DNA from 2 places in the Sinorhizobium sp. RAC02 genome. Region 1 is predicted to be linked to the other one. Evidence: riboswitches for the same ligand, from Rfam matches in the RefSeq annotation. Region 1 holds a riboswitch; the other holds the start of a gene.
What was found. A riboswitch is a leader RNA that binds a small molecule or an ion and turns the genes downstream of it on or off. The one in region 1 is predicted to bind S-adenosylmethionine.
Positions count from the first base shown of each region.

Region 2: linked by a shared signal. The riboswitch ahead of metA (homoserine O-acetyltransferase MetA) and the one ahead of BSY16_RS13415 (O-succinylhomoserine sulfhydrylase) in region 1 are both predicted to bind S-adenosylmethionine.

Region 1 is NZ_CP016450.1:2,790,288-2,794,400, forward strand. It holds gene BSY16_RS13410 (2'-deoxycytidine 5'-triphosphate deaminase) at 476-1,582, opposite strand; SAM riboswitch at 1,662-1,740, shown strand; gene BSY16_RS13415 (O-succinylhomoserine sulfhydrylase) at 1,784-2,968, shown strand; gene apaG (Co2+/Mg2+ efflux facilitator ApaG/CorD) at 3,091-3,483, shown strand; gene BSY16_RS13425 (Hsp33 family molecular chaperone) at 3,500-4,113, opposite strand, start outside.
Region 2 is NZ_CP016450.1:3,463,560-3,467,672, forward strand. It holds gene BSY16_RS16615 (GNAT family N-acetyltransferase) at 57-509, opposite strand; gene metA (homoserine O-acetyltransferase MetA) at 512-1,432, opposite strand; SAM riboswitch at 1,493-1,570, opposite strand; gene BSY16_RS16625 (hypothetical protein) at 1,670-1,912, opposite strand; gene BSY16_RS16630 (ABC-F family ATP-binding cassette domain-containing protein) at 2,167-3,993, opposite strand; gene BSY16_RS16635 (thiamine diphosphokinase) at 3,997-4,113, opposite strand, start outside.

The sequences.
Region 1 (4,113 bases):
ATGCTATACATAGAATCCCGCCCACCACCCCCAGCAGAGAAGCCAGAATTCATCAAGGTATAGTTCGATGACTAACTAGCGCCTCGTCCGAGCAAAAATGCCGTGCATTCACGCGACATTTTCATGCTCGTGGTACAGTTGATGACTGCTCTCCAGAGCTTGGCCCCATCATGCCTCGTTCTTTTGGGCCGAGCGCACGATTACATGAATACTCAGTGCGCATGCTGCAGGCGCACTGGTTCCAAGGGTGATTCACCATCCGCTCAGCCAAGCCTGTTCGCCTATACCGTGTAAGCCCGAGACAAAAGTCGAATGGCAGTGCCTCTATAAGACGGCGCCACCGCACCGTGTTCGTGAGCACCAGTTATCAAACCAACCATCGTGCGAGTTTTGTTTGATAACAGAGGATGCCACCGCTGCAAACATTGTGGACCACAAGCGCAACACAACGGTGACCTCGTCTTCGCGAGCAGCTTTATCCGACGCGGAAATGCTTGGAGAGTTTTAGTCCCTGTGCCTGATAGTTCGATCCGAGACCGGAGCCGTAGAGGCCTTCCGGCGTATCCAGCATGTGCTCGTAGACGAGGCGGCCGACGATCTGGCCGTGTTCTAGGATGAAGGGCACTTCGTGGCTGCGCACTTCGAGCACCGCGCGGCTGCCGGAGCCGCCGGCCGGGGCGTGGCCGAAGCCCGGATCGAAGAAGCCGGCATAGTGCACGCGAAATTCGCCGACGAGCGGATCGAAGGGCGTCATCTCGGCGGCGTAGAGCGGCGGGACGTGCACGGCTTCGCGCGAGACAAGAATGTAGAACTCATCCGGATCGAGGATCAGTTCGTTGCGGCCGCGGCTGAACAGCGGCTCCCAGAAATCGAAGATATCGTGCTGGTTCTTGCGATCGACATCGACGACGGAGGTGTGGTGCTTGCCGCGGTAGCCGATCAGGCCTTCCGGGCCGGTGCCCTTGAGGTCGATCGACAGCGCGATGCCGCCGCCGGAAACGTTCGGCGTTTCGCTGGCGACCAGCGTATCGCTCACGTGCAGCGCCAGCAGTTCGCTCTCGCCGAGCAGGGCCTTGCCCTTGCGGAAGCGGATCTGCGACAGGCGCGAGCCACGACGCACGACGATCGGGAAGGTGCGCGGCGAGATTTCGAGATAGAGCGGGCCGGAATAGCCGGCCGGGATCTTATCGAATTCCTGGGCACGATCGGTGATGACGCGGGTGAAGATATCGAGGCGGCCGGTGGAGCTTTTCGGGTTCGCCGAGGCGGCGAGTTCCGCCGGCAGGTCGAGGCTTTCCATCAGCGGCACGATATAGACGCAGCCGGTCTCCAGCACCGCGCCCTCGGACAGATCGATGACGTGCAGCTTCAGCCGGTCAAGCTTGTCGGCAACGAGATGGGACGGGCCGGGCAGGAAGCTGGCGCGCACGCGAAAGGCGATCGCGCCGAGGCGCAGGTCCAGGCTCGCCGGCTGGATCTGGTCGTCGTCGAGGGGCGTTTCACTCGTCAGCCGTCCGCTGTCGAACAAGCCGCGAATGGCGTTGTCCGCCAGAATGCCCGTGCTGCGCACCGCAGAAGCCATCATCGTATCGTCCCATCAGAAGGTCCGCACAAAACCAAATGCCGGCAATTGACGCAAGCGCGGCCAAGCAGTATTAGCAAGGTTATCCCGTGGTGATTTGGCCGGCCGGCTTGCAGCCACGTAAAACAAGTAGCTAAAAAGGCCGGGTTTAAAACCGGCCTGCTTTTGCGGCCGGTTTTTTTGTTTGAAGGCGACGATCACATGAGCAAGTCCTGGCGCCCGGCCACCCAACTCGTTCACGGCGGAACCACCCGCTCCCAGCACGGCGAAACCGCAGAAGCAATCTTCCTCACGCAGGGTTTCGTCTATGACACGTCGGCTGCGGCCGAAGCCCGCTTCAAGGGCGAGACGGATGGCTTCATTTACGCCCGCTACGGCAGCCCGACCAACGACATGTTCGAAAAGCGCATGTGCCTGCTGGAAGGCGCCGAAGATGCACGCGCCACCGCGTCCGGCATGGCAGCCGTGACGGCTGCGATCCTCTGCCAGCTGAAGGCCGGCGACCATATCGTCGCCGCCCGCGCGCTGTTCGGTTCGTGCCGCTGGGTCGTCGAGACGCTCGCGCCGAAATACGGCATCGAATGCACGCTGGTCGATGGACGCGACCTTTCCAACTGGGAAAAGGCCATTCAGAAAAACACGAAAGTGTTCTTCCTGGAAAGCCCGACCAATCCGACGCTGGAAGTCATCGACATTGCCGGCGTTGCCAAGCTTGCCAACCAGATCGGCGCCAAGGTCGTCGTCGACAACGTGTTTGCAACGCCGCTCTTCCAGAAGCCGCTGGAACTCGGCGCGCATGTCGTCGTCTATTCCGCGACCAAGCATATCGACGGCCAGGGCCGCTGCCTCGGCGGCGTCGTGCTGTCCGACAAGGAATGGATCAACGAGCATCTGCACGACTATTTCCGCCACACCGGCCCGGCCATGTCGCCGTTCAACGCCTGGACACTGCTGAAGGGCATCGAGACGTTGCCGCTTCGCGTCAAGCAGCAGACGGAAAATGCCAGCCGCATCGCCGATTTCCTCGCCGAGCAAAGCCAGGTTGCCAGCGTGATCTATCCGGGCCGCAAGGACCACCCGCAGGCCGACATCATCGCCAAGCAGATGACGGGCGGCTCGACGCTCGTCTGCTTCGAGCTGAAGGGCGGCAAGGAAGCGGCCTTCGCGCTGCAGGATGCGCTGCAAGTCGCGAAGATCTCCAACAATCTCGGCGACGCCAAGAGCCTGATCACCCATCCGGCGACGACGACGCACAAGAACCTGACGGACGAGGCGCGTGCCGAACTCGGCATGTCGGCCGGCACGGTCCGTTTTTCCGCCGGCATCGAGGACAGCGAAGACCTGCTCGAAGATTTTGCCCGCGCGCTCTCCAAGGTCAAAGCCTGACCTTCAGCGACAGATGGACAAATACGGAGGCACCGGCCGATGCGGCCGGTGCCTCTTTGCTTATCCTTGACGAAACCACATTCCTGTAGAATAGCAGGAGCTAATCAGTTCAAGGCTTGCCCATGTATCGTGCGCTAACCCGCGACATCGAAGTGACCGTAGAGCCGTACTATCTGGCCGACCAGTCCGACCCCGATGATAGCCGCTATGTCTGGGGTTACCGCGTCGTCATATCCAACCATTCCGACGTCGCCGTGCGGCTGATGACACGCTACTGGCACATCACCGACCAGAACGGCCAGGTCGACGAGGTCAACGGTCCCGGCGTCATCGGTGAACAACCGACGCTGCGCCCCGGCGATACCTACGAGTACTCTTCAGGCTGCCCGCTCGAAACACCGTCCGGCATCATGTTCGGCCGCTACCGCATGGAGGCGGAGAACGGCGAAGCCTTCGACGTCGCCATTCCTGCCTTCTCGCTGGATACACCAGGACAACCGCGCACCCTCAACTGAGGATGCGCTTGGGGGCCTATTGCGGCAGGACTTCCGTCGCGTCGAAGCGGTAGGTCGTCGAGCAGAACTCGCAAGTGACCGAGATATCGCCCTTGTCGTCCGCCGTGTGCGCGATATCGTCGGCGCTGAAGCCGACCAGCACGCCCTTCAGCTTCTCGCGCGAGCACGAGCAGCGGTCAAAGACCTGCTGCGGCTGGTAGACGCGTACGCCGCGCTCGTGGAACAGGCGGAACAGCAGCCGTTCGGTGCCGACAGTCGGGTCCGTCAGCTCATCGGCGTCGATCGTCTCGACCATCGCCTTGGCTTCGGCCCAGTTGTCGTCGTCATCGATCTTGTGGCCGACATCGTCGCCATCGCCGCCGGGCAAATCCGGCTGGCGCATGCGTTCCGGCGCCTGCGGCAGGAACTGTGCGACCATGCCGCCGGCCCGCCAGCGGTGGCGCACCTTGCCGGCCTCGTCACGATCGAAGAGCTCGGCAACGCCGAGGCGCACCCTGGTTGGAATCTGCTCCGACTGGCGGAAATAGACGCCGGCAATCTCCTCCAGCGTCTCGCCGTCGAGCGGAACGATGCCCTGGTAGCGCTGCGTGTGTGTGCCCTGATCGATCGTGAAGGCCAGAATGCCCTTGC
Region 2 (4,113 bases), 670 kb from region 1:
TGCTGCAATTCCTTCCGGCCCGCAACCGAAAAGTCATACTTTTCGAGAATCGGCCCTTAGAAGGTCTTCTGGTAGATGATGAAGGGCGTCTTGTCGGCGATGCGGTCGTAGAGCTGGCGCGCGGTGGCGTTGAACTCCTGCGTCATCCAGTAGACCTCCGGCGAGCCCGCCTCCTTCGCCTTGGCATAGACCCCTTCGATCAGCGCGCGCCCGATACCGGAGCCGCGAACCTCCGGGTCGGCATAGAGATCCTGCAAATAGCAGACATTGCCGATCGTCCAGCAGGAGCGATGGAACAGGTAGTGGGCGAGGCCGACCGGCTTGCCGTCGAGCGTGGCGAGGAGGCCGCGGAACTCGCCGTCCGCCACTTCGCCCGTCAGCCGGGCGAAGGTGGTGGCAAAAATCTCCTCGGGCAGGATCGTCTCGTAGAAGGCGAGATAGGCGGTCCACAGGCGGCGCCATTCGCCTTCATCGTCTGCATGCAAAGGGCGAATGACGACACGGCTCATGGTCAGGCTCCTGTTCTGATCTTTTCCAGATCATAACTCGTGGTTTGATAGATTTCGTTGATCCAGTTGCCGAAAAGCAGGTGTGCATGGCCACGCCAGCGGTTCTGTGGTGGCAGCGACGGATCGTTGTGCGGGAAGTAGTTCTTCGGCAACTTGATCGGCACGCCGGCCGAAACATCGCGGAAATACTCGTCGGCGAGGGATGTCGAATCATATTCGACATGGTTGAAGATGTAGAGATTCTTCGCCTTGTCCTGCACCAGGCACACCCCCGTCTCGTCCGATTCCAGCAGTATATCAAGCCCTGGTACGGCGCGGATATCTTCCGCACGGATTTCCGTCCAGCGCGAGACGGGGACCTCGAAATTATCGGAGAAGCCGTTGAGGAAGACCGACGACGGTTTGCGGTTGTGGTGGCGGTAGACGCCGAATGCCTTTTCCTCCAGCGTGTGCTTCGGCACGCCGTGGAAATGGTAGATCGCCGCCATGCCGCCCCAGCAGACGTTCAGCGTCGAATGCACGTTGGTCTGCGTCCAGTCGAGGATCTCCTTCATCTCGTCCCAATAGGTGACGTCCTCGTAATCGAGGATTTCCACCGGCGCGCCGGTGATGATGAAGCCGTCGAACTTGCGGTGACGCACCTCTTCCCACGTGTCGTAGAAGGCAAGCAGGTGGTCTTCCGAGGTGTTTTTCGCGCGGTGGCCGCCGACGCGCACCAGCGACAGTTCCACCTGCAGCGGCGAGGCGCCGACGAGGCGCGCCATCTGCACTTCCGTCTTGATCTTGTTCGGCATGAGGTTGAGCAGCCCGATCTGCAACGGGCGGATATCCTGCCGGATCGCCACCGTTTCGGTCATCACCCGCACACCCTCGTGAACGAGGGTTTCGAAGGCGGGGAGCGTATCGGGAATCTTGATGGGCATGTCTCAACTCGATCCAAAACAAAAACCGGCCGCAACGATGTCGCAACCGGTCCACGTAAGGGTCTTCCTCGCGCGGCCCTTTAGCAACTTGTTTAACGTGGCTGCAAGCCGGCCGGCCAAATCACCACGAGCGTTTTAGATAGCGCTAGTTTCCTTGCGAATCAATCCATCGCCGGGAACGGTCAAGGCCCGGATGCAGCAAGCATCCGGGCCTTGACCGTTCAAAGCGTCGAGAACTTAGTAGTAGCTGTAGTGGCGCTTCTTGTAATAGACCTTGCCGCCCCAGTGGCCGCCCCAGCGATGGCCGTAGTGACCATAGTGGCGCTTGACGCGGTAGTGCTTGTAGCCGTGATGGCCGTAGCCATAGCTGTTGTAACCGTAGCTCTTGTGACCGTAGCCGTAGTAGCCGGCCTCGGACGGGGCAGCGAAGGAAACAGCAGCGACGACGGCGACAACTGCAGAGATAATGAACTTGCGCATGGGACTCTCCTGATCTCTTTCGGGTTACAGAATGAGCTCCTCTCATCCAGTGATCAGACTTTCCCATATCGGAGGAATTTAAGCTGTTTCGGATGGAACAGGTGGTCTCGCGTCCGTTTTCCCCATCCCGGTCCACTCGCAACGTCATCCTCGGCCCTGAGCCGAGGATCCATGCCGCGGCTGCGGTCGGTGGATGCTCGGGTCAAGCCCGAGCATGACGAAGGAGAGGTTGGGCGACGTTCTCAGCGGCCGTCTCAGCCTTCCAGCTCTTCCCGCAGCATTTCCAGCTCGAGCCATTCCTCTTCCATCTTGGTGAGCTGCTCGCGCAGCTTTTCCATCTCGGCGGCAAGCTTGTTGAAGGTTGCCGGGTCCTTGGTGAAGAGGGCGGGATCGGCCATCTTTGCCTCGCGGGCGGCGATCTCCTTTTCCGTCTTCGCCATCTCCTTCGGCAGGTTTTCGAGCGCGAATTTCTGCTTGTAGGAGAGTTTTGCCTTGGCCTTGCTGTCGGGCGACGCGGCCGTGGCTGTCTCGGCGGCTTTCGCCTTCTCGGCCTTGTCCGCCTTGCGCTTCTCCTCGATTGCGCCGCGGCGCTGCGCCATCATGTCGGAATAGCCGCCGGCATATTCGATCCAGCGGCCGTCGGGGTTTTCCGGATCGGCGGGCGCGATGGTCGAGGTGACGGTGCGGTCGAGGAAGTCGCGGTCATGGCTGACGAGCAGCACGGTGCCGGCAAAACCCGCGACGATCTCCTGCAACAGGTCCAGCGTCTCGATGTCGAGGTCGTTGGTCGGTTCGTCGAGGATCAAGAGGTTGGTCGGCCGCGACAGGATGCGGGCCAGCATCAACCGCGCGCGCTCGCCGCCGGACAGGTTGCGGATCGGCGTGCGGGACTGTTCGGGCTGGAACAGGAATTCCTTCATGTAGCCGGTGACGTGGCGCTGCTCGCCGTTGACGATGAGCGTCTCGCCGCGGCCGTCGGTCAGGTAATGGGCGAGCGTGTCGTCGAGGTTCAGGTCCTCGCGGCGCTGGTCGAGGGTCGCGATCTCCAGGTTGGTGCCGAGCTTCACCGTGCCGCTGTCCGGCTCGAGCTGCCCGGTCAGCATCTTGAGCAGGGTGGTCTTGCCGGCACCGTTCGGGCCGACGAGGCCGATGCAGTCGCCACGGTGCACGCGGATCGAGAAGGGCGCGACGATGGTGCGCTCCCCATAGGCCTTGGTAATCTTGTCCGCCTCGATGACCAGCTTGCCGGACTCTTGCGCGTCGGAGGCGCTGGCCTGCACGCTGCCCTGCGGGCCCTTGTGGCCGCGGTAGCGCGAGCGCAGATCATGCAGTGCGCCGAGGCGGCGCATGTTGCGCTTGCGTCGCGCCGTCACGCCGTAGCGTAGCCAGTGTTCCTCGCGTTCGATCGCCTTGCCGAGCTTGTGCTGTTCCAGCTCTTCGGCCTCCAGCACCTCGTCGCGCCAGGCTTCGAAGTGACCGAAGCCGCGGTTGAGCCGGCGCGACTGGCCGCGATCAAGCCAGACGGTGGCGTTCGAGACCTTTTCGAGGAAACGACGGTCGTGCGAGATGACGACGAGGGCCGAGCGCGTCGATTGCAGCTCGCCTTCCAGCCATTCGATGGTTGGGAGATCCAGATGGTTGGTCGGCTCGTCGAGCAGAAGAATATCCGGCTCCGGCGCCATGACGCGGGCGAGCGCCGCCCGGCGCGCCTCGCCGCCCGACAGCGACTTCGGGTCCTCGGTGCCGTTGAGGCCGAGATGTTCGAGCAGGTAGGTGACGCGGTAGGGATCGTCGCTCGGGCCAAGGCCTGATTCCGCATAGGCGGCCACCGTGTCGTAGCCGTCGAAATCCGGCGCCTGATGCAGGTAGCGGATGGTGGCGGACGGGTGGCGGAACACCTCGCCGGATTGCGCCTCGGCAAGGCCGGCGGCGATCTTCATCAGCGTCGACTTGCCCGAGCCGTTGCGGCCGACAAGGCAGATGCGGTCACCGGGCTCCACCTGCAGGCTCGCGCCGGCCAGCAGCGGCGTGCCGCCGAAGCTCAGGAAGATGTCGTCGAGTTTGAGGATGGGCGGTGCCAAGGGTCAGGCTCCTGAAAGGTCATAGGGCCGGGCGATCAGGATCGCGCGGCCGGAGGCGAGCGAAAGACGGATTGCGCCTTCCGCGACATTGGAGATGGTGCGGGATGCCCCGAAGGGCAG